3 regions of the Rothia sp. 27098_8_161 genome follow, and region 3 is predicted to be linked to each of the others. Evidence: riboswitches for the same ligand, from Rfam matches in the RefSeq annotation. Region 3 holds a riboswitch; each other region holds the start of a gene.

Evidence for each region. Region 3 has a riboswitch for S-adenosylmethionine ahead of O3648_RS07075 (ABC transporter ATP-binding protein). Riboswitches for the same ligand answer to the same signal wherever they lie in the genome.
Region 1: another riboswitch for S-adenosylmethionine. It lies ahead of O3648_RS02760 (bifunctional o-acetylhomoserine/o-acetylserine sulfhydrylase); the one in region 3 lies ahead of O3648_RS07075 (ABC transporter ATP-binding protein).
Region 2: another riboswitch for S-adenosylmethionine. It lies ahead of O3648_RS03865 (hypothetical protein); the one in region 3 lies ahead of O3648_RS07075 (ABC transporter ATP-binding protein).

The regions. Positions count from the first base shown of each region.
Region 1 is NZ_JAPWAL010000004.1:114,903-118,172, reverse strand. It holds gene O3648_RS02770 (ABC transporter permease) at 1-407, opposite strand, end outside; gene O3648_RS02765 (ABC transporter ATP-binding protein) at 404-1,390, opposite strand; SAM riboswitch class IV at 1,747-1,859, shown strand; gene O3648_RS02760 (bifunctional o-acetylhomoserine/o-acetylserine sulfhydrylase) at 1,963-3,270, shown strand, end outside.
Region 2 is NZ_JAPWAL010000006.1:59,380-62,649, reverse strand. It holds gene O3648_RS03875 (DUF6350 family protein) at 1-996, opposite strand, end outside; gene O3648_RS03870 (plasmid stabilization protein) at 1,115-1,549, opposite strand; gene O3648_RS03865 (hypothetical protein) at 1,560-1,787, opposite strand; SAM riboswitch class IV at 1,823-1,957, opposite strand; gene O3648_RS03860 (SNF2-related protein) at 2,198-3,270, shown strand, end outside.
Region 3 is NZ_JAPWAL010000020.1:9,679-12,948, forward strand. It holds gene O3648_RS07065 (ABC transporter permease) at 1-161, opposite strand, end outside; gene O3648_RS07070 (aliphatic sulfonate ABC transporter substrate-binding protein) at 161-1,225, opposite strand; gene O3648_RS07075 (ABC transporter ATP-binding protein) at 1,291-2,127, opposite strand; SAM riboswitch class I at 2,132-2,227, opposite strand; SAM riboswitch class IV at 2,403-2,511, shown strand; gene O3648_RS07080 (LLM class flavin-dependent oxidoreductase) at 2,625-3,270, shown strand, end outside.

The DNA of each region.
Region 1 (3,270 bases), on a different contig from region 3:
GCCAAACCCACAACGGATGCGCTTGAAACGATAGCCGCCAGCACCCGCACCGGAGAAATCGACCCCGAACACAGGTACACGAGGGTCCCACGGAAACGCTCAAAATTGATGATGCCCGCAGACACGATGCAGACCGACCACATGCCCACAATGCCCGCGCGGGTCCACGCGAGAGTCGGGTCAACGGAGTGACCCGCGGAGCTCTGCGCCGCCGCATGCACGGCGAGCGCCTGAAGGATGACTGAGCCGAGTACCGTGCTAATGAGCAGCTGAATGAAGTAGGGGACCGTCAGGAACTGGCGCAGGCTAAAGCCCATGAGCCGTAGCTGCCGGGCGCACTCCTGCCACAGGTCGTACCGTCGACCCTGCCGCTGGAACTCTTCTGAGCGTTGCGTCTGAGCGTTCATCGCTTGAGCCCCTCCGCCATCGCCAGGTATGCCTCTTCCAAGGTTGCCGGGCGCGTGTACGGTTCGGTTCGCGCCCCAATGCGTGCGGCGGCAAGTCCCTCCGCCAGGATGCGGTGCGTCTCGCCCGCCTCGAACGTGGCGCGCTCGCCGTGCCAGTAGAGGGTCAGTTCCCAGCCGGAACCGCGTGGGGCAAAAAGTACCGCCGCCTTATCGCCGAGGAACCCGCGGAGCGTATCAATGCCCTCGGTGGCGGTGGGCTCGACCTGAACCACGGTCGTGGCGGCAATACCTGCGTGCGCGGCAACGTCCTCGAGACTGCCGCTCACAGCAACGGAGCCAGCGCCCAAGACGGTGATGGTGTGCGCCAGGTCCTCGATTTCGCCCAGCAGGTGGCTTGTGAGCAGAATGGCGGCGCCGTCTTCCGCGAGAGAACGGATAAGGGTTCGTACGGTTAGGGCGATATCGGGGTCGAGCCCGTTGGTCGGCTCATCCAGCAGGAGCAGAGCGGGGGAGCCGAGCAGTGCACGGGCAATATGTAGGCGCTGCTTCATGCCGCGGGAAAACTCCTGGACAGGCCGCGTTGCCGCATCGGTGAGTTCCACACGGGCTAGGGCATGCTCAACCTCGTGCCCTCGGGCCCGCCCGGAAACCCCCGTAACATCGGCAAAGAACAGCAGATTATCGCGGGCACTGGCGCGCGGGTAGAAGCCGTTCTCCCCGCCCAGCGCGAGGCCCACGTGACGGCGCGCCCGCTGCGGGTGGGCGATAGCGTCAATACCGTTCACGGTGAGGCTACCGCCGGTGGGGGTGAGCAGAGTCGAGCACATCTGCACGGTCGTCGTTTTGCCCGCACCGTTGGGGCCGAGGAGGGCGTGAATTTCCCCGGAACTGACGCGAAGTGACACCCGGTCGACGGCGGTAAAGGTATTTTTACCTTTGCCAAAGACTCGGCTGAGTTGCGTGGCGTCAAGAACAAGAGACATGGTAGGTAACCTTCGGGTATGACCCTCTGGCTCCTATACCGGAGGGATGTTGAGCAGGATAAGCGGCTTAGCGAGCCGTAGCGAGTTGTACCCTGCGTGAGTGTATGTGTCATTTCAGTGTACCGAAAAGCACAGATAAAAGTGATGGAGGTTACTACGCAAATAGTGGGTGTTCACCTCCGCATTCTAATTACCTCGCCCTCTGACTGTCCCGGCATCGTCACTCACGTTTTGTTGCAGGCGATTTTTGGTGACAGACGTTAAAAAACGTCATCTTTGCAATGAAATGTCTTAAAGTACCGCACACCCACAAAACCCTTGACCCCACCCCGTGCCCTATGACACTCTAAATAACAGGTCAAGAGCGCCAGCGATAAGCCCCAGCTAGCTGGCCGGCAACCCTCCTCCGCGGTGGGGTGCCCTGGGTGAAGACCGGGCGGCACGCAAGAGCGTGACGCAAGCGCGGGACCGATGTGACCGAAAACGGTACATCAATCGTGACAGGATTATTCGACGACGATTCCTGTACCGTCGGCATGCGGCCCCCTAAGAATCCCCATTAGGAGCCACGCATGAGCAACAACACTACCGTCCCGACTCCCGCCAACCCCGCCGGTTGGAAGTTCGAAACCCGCCAGATTCACGCAGGTCAGGCGCCGGATGCCGCAACGGGAGCTCGGGCACTACCCATCTACCAGACCACCTCTTTCGTCTTTGAAAGCGCCGAGCAGGCAGCGAACCGTTTCGCCCTCGCCGAGCTGGGCCCCATTTACACTCGCCTCAACAACCCCACCCAGGAAGCAATTGAAAACCGTATCGCTTCCCTGGAAGGCGGCGTTGGCGCGCTACTGCTGGCATCCGGTCAGGCAGCTATCACCTACGCAATCCTGAACATTGCCGGTGCAGGCGATCACGTAGTTGCATCGCCCTCCGTATACGGCGGCACCTACAATCTGCTCAAGTACACCCTCGCCGACCTCGGTATCGAAACCACCTTTGTGGAGGACCCGGACGACCTGGACGCATGGCGCGCCGCAGTCCGCCCCAACACCAAGCTCTTCTACGGCGAGTCCGTGCCTAACCCCCGTAACGACGTGCTCGACATTGAGCCTATTGCTGCAATTGCGCACGAAAACGGTGTACCCCTGATTGTGGACAACACCGTACCCACCCCCTACCTGCTGCGCCCCATCGAACATGGCGCGGACGTGGTCGTCCACTCCGCAACCAAGTACCTGGGTGGCCACGGAACCTCCATCGGCGGCGTAATCGTTGATTCCGGTAACTTCGACTACGGTGCAGACCCCGAGAAGTTCCCCAAGTTCAACCAGCCCGCCCCCGGCTACCACGGCCTGGTCTACGCACGCGACCTGGGCAAGGACTCCGCATTCGGCGCGAACCTCTCCTACATCCTGAAGGCGCGCGTCTCCCTGCTGCGCGACACCGGTGCCGCCATCTCCCCGACCAACGCCTTCAACATCGGTATCGGTCTGGAAACTCTCTCTCTGCGCATCGAACGCCACATTGAAAACGCTACCAAGGTTGCCCACTGGCTCGAAGCGAACCCGCAGGTCGAGAAGGTCATCTGGGCTGGCGTGGAATCCTCCCCCTGGTACGAGCGTGCACAGAAGTACCTGCCCAAGGGCCCCGGCGCGGTTCTCGGCTTCACCCTCAAAGACGCAACCCTGGAGCAGACCCGCGACTTCGTAGATGCCCTGAAGCTGCACTCCAATGTGGCGAACATCGGTGACGTGCGCTCGCTCGTAATTCACCCCGCCTCCACCACCCACTCCCAGCTTTCCGCTGAGGAGCTGGAGAAGATCGGCGTGTACCCGAACTTTGTGCGCCTGGCAGTAGGCATTGAGAACATTGATGATATT
Region 2 (3,270 bases), on a different contig from region 3:
ATCCTCACCCTCACGCAAGAACCACCAGCCAGCAATCGTACCGGCACCCAGCGGCACCAGCAGACCCACCAGACCGAACGCACCCATCGACTCGGGCACAGCACCCAAAATCGGAAGGATCGGCAAAGTACCAGCATCACTACTGGTCAAACCAACCGAGGTGCCCGCACCAAAAGAGAAACCGGCACCGGTCGACCATGCCATCGCATAAATCACCAGGTTTGGCAAGAAACCCAGCTGCAGCAGAGTCACCGCAGTATCACCCACAGCACCCGCGTGCAGCTCCTGGTAGGTGGCAATAATCTGCGACCAGCCCGCCAAAATACCGATGCCCAAAAGCACCGCACCCAGACCAATCAGCGCAACAAAAGCAACCACCGCAGCACGCACCACAGCCCAGGCGTACGAACCCGCCCAACGCGAATACTGACTCATCTGCGAAATCTGCTCCGCGGTATCAACCCCCACCATGCGCGAGAGCGAACGCGCCTCACGGTAGCCGCCCCACATCAGACCAGCCACCACAATACCCAAAGGCACCAGGGCAGCATTCAACGCATGAAGAGGCTGCGGATGCGGGCTCGCCCAACCGTACATCACCGAACTAATCAGCGCATAGGTGACCGAACCAGACAGCACCGGAATCAAAAACTCGCCCTCATACGAGGCGCGCGCCAGGCGACGACCCGAACGATAACAGAGCATCAGAGGCAGAATACTCAAACCCAGAGGCACCAGCGTCATCGTGCCGGTAGAAGCACCAAAAGCTGCCGTAAGGTCTAAAGGAACACCGTGAATCAGAAGCCACAGGTGCGCCGACATGGCGGCCACGGAGGAGAACTCCATGTCGCCAAAACCCTTGGTCGCCCACACGGCAGACATCGCCGCAAACACTGCAACAGCAGAGCACAGGGCAGTAACAATTAGCTCAACAACACCCTGAAGCCACAGAGGCATGGGCATGGAATAACGCGAGATAGGTGAGGTGCTTTTCATCGTCCTTCAATCATGCCACGAATTAACAACGAAACCCGCCTTCGAAATAACACTCAAAAGCGGGTTCTCACAACTATTCGCACAGGGATGCACGCAAGGACGCGTATCCGGCAAAGTTTTACTCCTCAGTCCACGGGTTGGAAGCCTGAACACCCCAGGCGCGGTACACCTGAGCTTTAGAAGAAATCAGCTCCAAATCATAAGCACTCGCGCTCGCCGCCATCAGACCCTCCAGGGCGGCGGTAGGCAACGGACCGGCATCATCACGACCCACGGCATGCACGCCGAGCGACGCCTGACGACCAGCCCACTCGAGGCTCACACGCGCATCCACATTAATAACGTGGTCGCCAAATCGCTCAAGAAGTTCGGTAATCCAACGATCAGTTTCCGGGTAGGGGTACAGACCTTTCAGCTCGCCAATACTCAGCACAGAAATGTACATATGTCGGAACGAGCGGCGGCGTAGAAAAGCGACCACGGCGGGGTCAGGATCCGCCTTACGGATCTCTGCCAAAACGTCGGAGTCCAGGAGCATACCGGAGAAATTCATACTCCTAATGCTACGCTACACGCAGACCGGCGTACTCAATAGCGGGGATACCCTCGGGGTTCGGCAGAAGAAGGAAGTTCAGGAACTCGTCGCGCTTAGAAGAAATGCGGGAGTAATCGTCAATGCTGACTGCGGTGTATCCGCCTCGCGCGGGGACAGCTGCGGCACGCAGGCTTTCCTGGTAGGAGCGGGAGGGGTTCAGAGAGATTGCTGCTTCGGTTGCAGAGCCGTTGTACATATGACAACCTGCGCCGTGAGTGGCGCGATCCTTTCGCGTTGCTCTTGTCTGTACCAATTACCTCCGGTTATTCCGGTGGTGAATACAAACCGCTTCGTCATCCGAGCCACCCGTGAACATGGGGTTGGCGTTCGACCATAGTCGGAGCTTATCAGTCGAAACTCTTGAAGCTGGGTTTAGCTTACAGCATCTTCTCAAGTTAAGTAAAGCGTTTTTTGAAAGAGATTTAGAGTATTAGCATTTTGGCTTGTGAGAACGTTTTAAATGGAGAAAATTTTGATACTACGCGGAATGTCTTATGCGAATACCGGTGTTTTTATGCATTAAAAACTCCCCACCAAAAATACGAAATACGCCCCATACCACCGCTCAATAGTCGCCCCAGCCACCAGCCCAGCAGCCGCTATCAAATGACGGGCGACAAGGCACAAACCCACACGATACGCGATAATGAGCTGGTGAGCGCCAACAACCCCTTCCCCGAAATTCCCGTCACCGTACCGCAAATCATTCGCCAGGCTGGGCACCGCACCTACCAGCGCGGTGTCACCTACCAGCGCAACCGAGAAGTCATCCGCTACAGCTACGACGAAGATGAGCACACCCTCACCGGGCTCGTCAACGGAAGTACCATCATCCCCTACGAAGTGACCGTTCACTTCTTCCCCGCCGTCAGCGGGTCCGCAACCTTCACCGCCCGTTGCACCTGCCCCGTGCTCACCGATTGCAAGCACGCCGTAGCACTCATGCTCACCGCGCTCGACCGCGCCTCCGTAGCGAAAAAGGCACTCAGCGAACACCCCGGACCAGTCGGCGTGCCCGCGACCAACGCTAAGGACGTGGTAGAGGCAAAGAAGTCCGCCGATCCGCTCGCGGCACTGCGCGCCTCCGGTGCACTCACCACCGCGGCGAAGCTACCCGCACCTGAGGTGGAAACTACCGAGCCCGAAAACCCTCAGGGAAGCTTTGCGCTCAACGAACTGGGATCTTCCCCTACCGTGCTCAATAGTTCCATCTCCAAGATTTCTGCCTGGCGCCGTGACCTTTCCTCCGTTCTTTCCGCACGTCAGGACCTTGCGGGCATTGACTCCATGCGCGTGAGCGGCGCCCTGGATTTCTCGCTGAGCGTCTCCGGATCCTACGCGCGCGGCCGCAATATGCCCGGCGCAACCCCCAGCATTAACCTGCTCGCCCGCCCGCTCATGGCGTCCAAGACCGGGCGCTGGATCAAGGGCGGACTCAGCTGGGAAACCTTCGCCTCCAGCGTGGGCGGACCCGTCGGACGGCACGAAATCTACCCCGAACACGAACGATTCTTCGCTGAGCTCTACTCGATTGCCCGCCCCTGGCAGAACATGTATTCCTCACACCGCGACTGGATCTCGATGAGCGCATCTGCATCCACTCTGCTCTGGGACGTACTCGCCCGCGCGGAGGATATTGGTCTACCCCTGCTGATCAAAGGTCGCGAAGTGAACTACGC
Region 3 (3,270 bases):
GTGCTCAGGATGTACCAGAGGGCAATCAGTGCCAGGGGAAGAATCAGACCCAGGTACTGCTTACCGGCGAACGGGTTCGACGGTAGCTTCACGGATGAGACGCGCTTCTCGGCACGCTCAGCGCGAGCGCTGGAGGCGGCGGTAATCGTTGCGGCGGTCATTACTTCTCAACCACCTTCGCGATCTTCTCGACGGCTGCGTTGTCAGCCTTCTTTGCGAACTGGTCGTCCACAATGCTGTTCAGCGCCTTGTCCACGTCGGATTGGGAAGGAACGTCGCCGGACTCGACCAAAATCGGGCCGACACCCTTCAGAACCTCAACCTGCTTAGCGCCCGGAACCGGGTCAATATCCAGGTGGGTACGCTCCATGACGACCTGGGCGGTCTCGTGCTTAATGCCGGACTCCTCCTCGACAATCTTCACTGCCTCTTCGGGGTTCTTCTTAGCCCAGGCGCGAGCGTACTCGTACACGTCCACGATAGTCTGTGCGGCGGTCGGGTTGGACTGAATGAACTTCTCGGCCGCGTTCAGGAAGCCGTAGGTGTTGAAGTTTAGGTTGCGGTAGAAGAGCACGTCGCCGCTTTCCACCTCGGCGGCAGCCATGATCGGGTCCAGGCCGCTCCACGCGTTGACCTGACCGTTATCCAGGGCGGTACGGCCGTCGGCGTGCTGCAGGTTCTGAATGGTCAAATCTGAAGCAGAAATACCCTCCTGCTTGAGCGCCTGCAGCAGTAGGAAGTACGGGTCGGTACCCTTGGTCACAGCAACGGTCTTACCCTTCAGATCCGCAACCTTGGTGATGCCCGAATCCTTGCGGGTTACCAGTGCCGACCACTCCGGCTGCGAGTAGAGGCTAATGACCTTAATGGGGGAGCCATTAGCGCGTGCCAGCAGCGCCGCCGAACCAGCGGTCGAGCCGACATCAATATTGCCGCTACGCAGAGCCTCATTCGCCTTGTTCGAACCAGCCGACTTGACCCACTCAACCTTCTTACCCTCGGCAGCGAGGGCGGTCTCAAGCCAACCCTTCTTGCGGATAATCAGGGACAGCGGGTTGTAGGTGGCGTAGTCAATGGTCACGGTGTTCTGGCTGCCACCACCGGCAACACCGGAGGCGTTAGCGGAACCGGAACCTTCACCGGCGCAGGCGCTAAGCAGAGTAGCAAAAGCGGTGGCTGCGGCAAGGGACTTGAGGGCGGTACGGCGAGACGGGGAGTAAGTCATGATGAAATCTTTTCGCTTCTGAAGATGATGATGTGATGTGCGGGAAATGTATTTCGTGGCGGCTTTTAGGCGTTATCTTCCACGCCGAGCTCAGCCAGCAGTTCGCTACGCAGTGCTGTGATCTCTGCATCGGCGCGGTCACGCGGGTGAGAGCGTTCAACGGTCACAATGCGCTGGATGGTGGCGGGCGCCTCCGGGGTGTCCTTACCGAGGACGATCACCCGGTCAGAGAGGTACAGCGCCTCTTCCACATCGTGGGTGACCAGCAGAATCGTGGTCGGGTCTTGACGGTGCACGTCCAACAGCAAATCCTGCATGTTGATGCGGGTCAGCGCGTCCAGAGCACCGAAGGGCTCGTCGAGCAGCAGCACGCCGGGGTTGCGTGCGAGCGCTCGCGCCAGGGACACGCGCTGAGCCATACCGCCTGAAATTTCCTTGGGACGGTGGGTTGCGTACTCGCCCAGGCCGACCAGGTCGAGCAGGCGCGCTACGGATGCTGTGCCTTCAGATTTTCTGGTGCCCTGCGGCAGTCCGAGAGCCACGTTGTCGACGACGGTGCGCCAGGGGAGCAGGCGCGGTTCCTGAAAGCCGATAGCGACGCGGGGGTCGAGGCCGGTCACTGCCTTCTCGCCGATACGCACGGTACCTGCGGTGATGCGGTTCAGGCCTGCTGCTGCACGCAAGAGGGTGGATTTGCCGCATCCGGAGGAGCCGATGACGGAGATAATCTCGCCGGGGGCTACCGTGAAGGAGACTCCGCGAAGAACTTCGTGGGTTCCGCCGGGCACGGGGAAAGATTGTCCGACGTTTTCAAAGCTCAGGGGGACGGCGGCGGTGGATACGGCGTGGTGGCCGGTGTTTTCACTGGTGGGTACGTCAAGTACTGCACTGTTGAGTGTCATGTCACTTCCATCGGTCCTGGCGTTAGCACCGGGGCGAAAAAATCTGTGCCGGTTGCTGCGACGTCGTGGAGCCAGGTCTCTCAGTCGCTCTGGATGGTTTGCTCCTCCAACCCTATGGGCTATGGCGTGCCTCAATCAATCCAGTGGGCGCGTATGAATTTCTATGACTGTATATTTCGCATTTGTCGCGAAATATTTCGGTTGCGCGTCACAAAAATATTTTTTCGTCACAAACGTGCTCTCCCTCCTGTGCGCCCCGTACACTCAAACCACGAGATTATGAGTCCCGGCGCTAAGCTCTGGCTAGCCGGGCGGCAACCCTCTCCCGTAGCGGGGTGCCCCAGATGATGATCTGGCCTCAACGAAAAGAGGCAAGTACGGCGCGAACGCGCCACCTGCACGAAGGCCACCACCGAACGCAGAAGGCATCAGGAGGCGGCGCGCGGGGTGCAGGGTACAAACCCGATCGTCCCCGATCATTCGCGAAAGGAAAATCGATGGCTGAGCAGAAGAAGCGCATCGTAGTTAACGCATTCGAGATGACCTGCATTGGTCACCAGAGCTTCGACCTCTGGCGTCACCCGCGCTCCCGCGCAACCGAGTACAACACCATCAAGTACTGGACTGACCTGGCTAAGACCCTTGAGCGCGGCCTGTTTGACGCCGTGTTCATCGCTGACGTTGTCGGCATCTACGACGTGTACAAGAACTCTGCCGCTCCCGCCATTGAGGGTGCCGCTCAGGTTCCCGTGAATGACCCCGCAACCCAGATTTCTGCAATGGCTGCAGTGACCGAGCACCTCGGCTTCGGCGTGACTGCTGCCGCTACTTTCGAGCAGCCCTACACCCTGGCTCGCCGCTACGCCTCCCTCGACCACCTCACTGAGGGTCGCGTCGGCTTCAACGTGGTGACTTCTTACCTGCCTTCGGCTGCTGAGAACCAGGGTCTGCCCACCCAGATCCCGCACGACGAGCGCTACGAAATTGCTGACGAGTTCCTGGACGTCTGCTACAAGCTGTGGGAAGGCTCCTGGGAAGACGGCGCAGTCGTCAAGGACCGCGAGCGCGGCATCTACGCTGACCCCTCCAAGGTCCACCCGATTGGCCACAAGGGCAAGTACTTCTCCGTGCCCGGCATCTCCC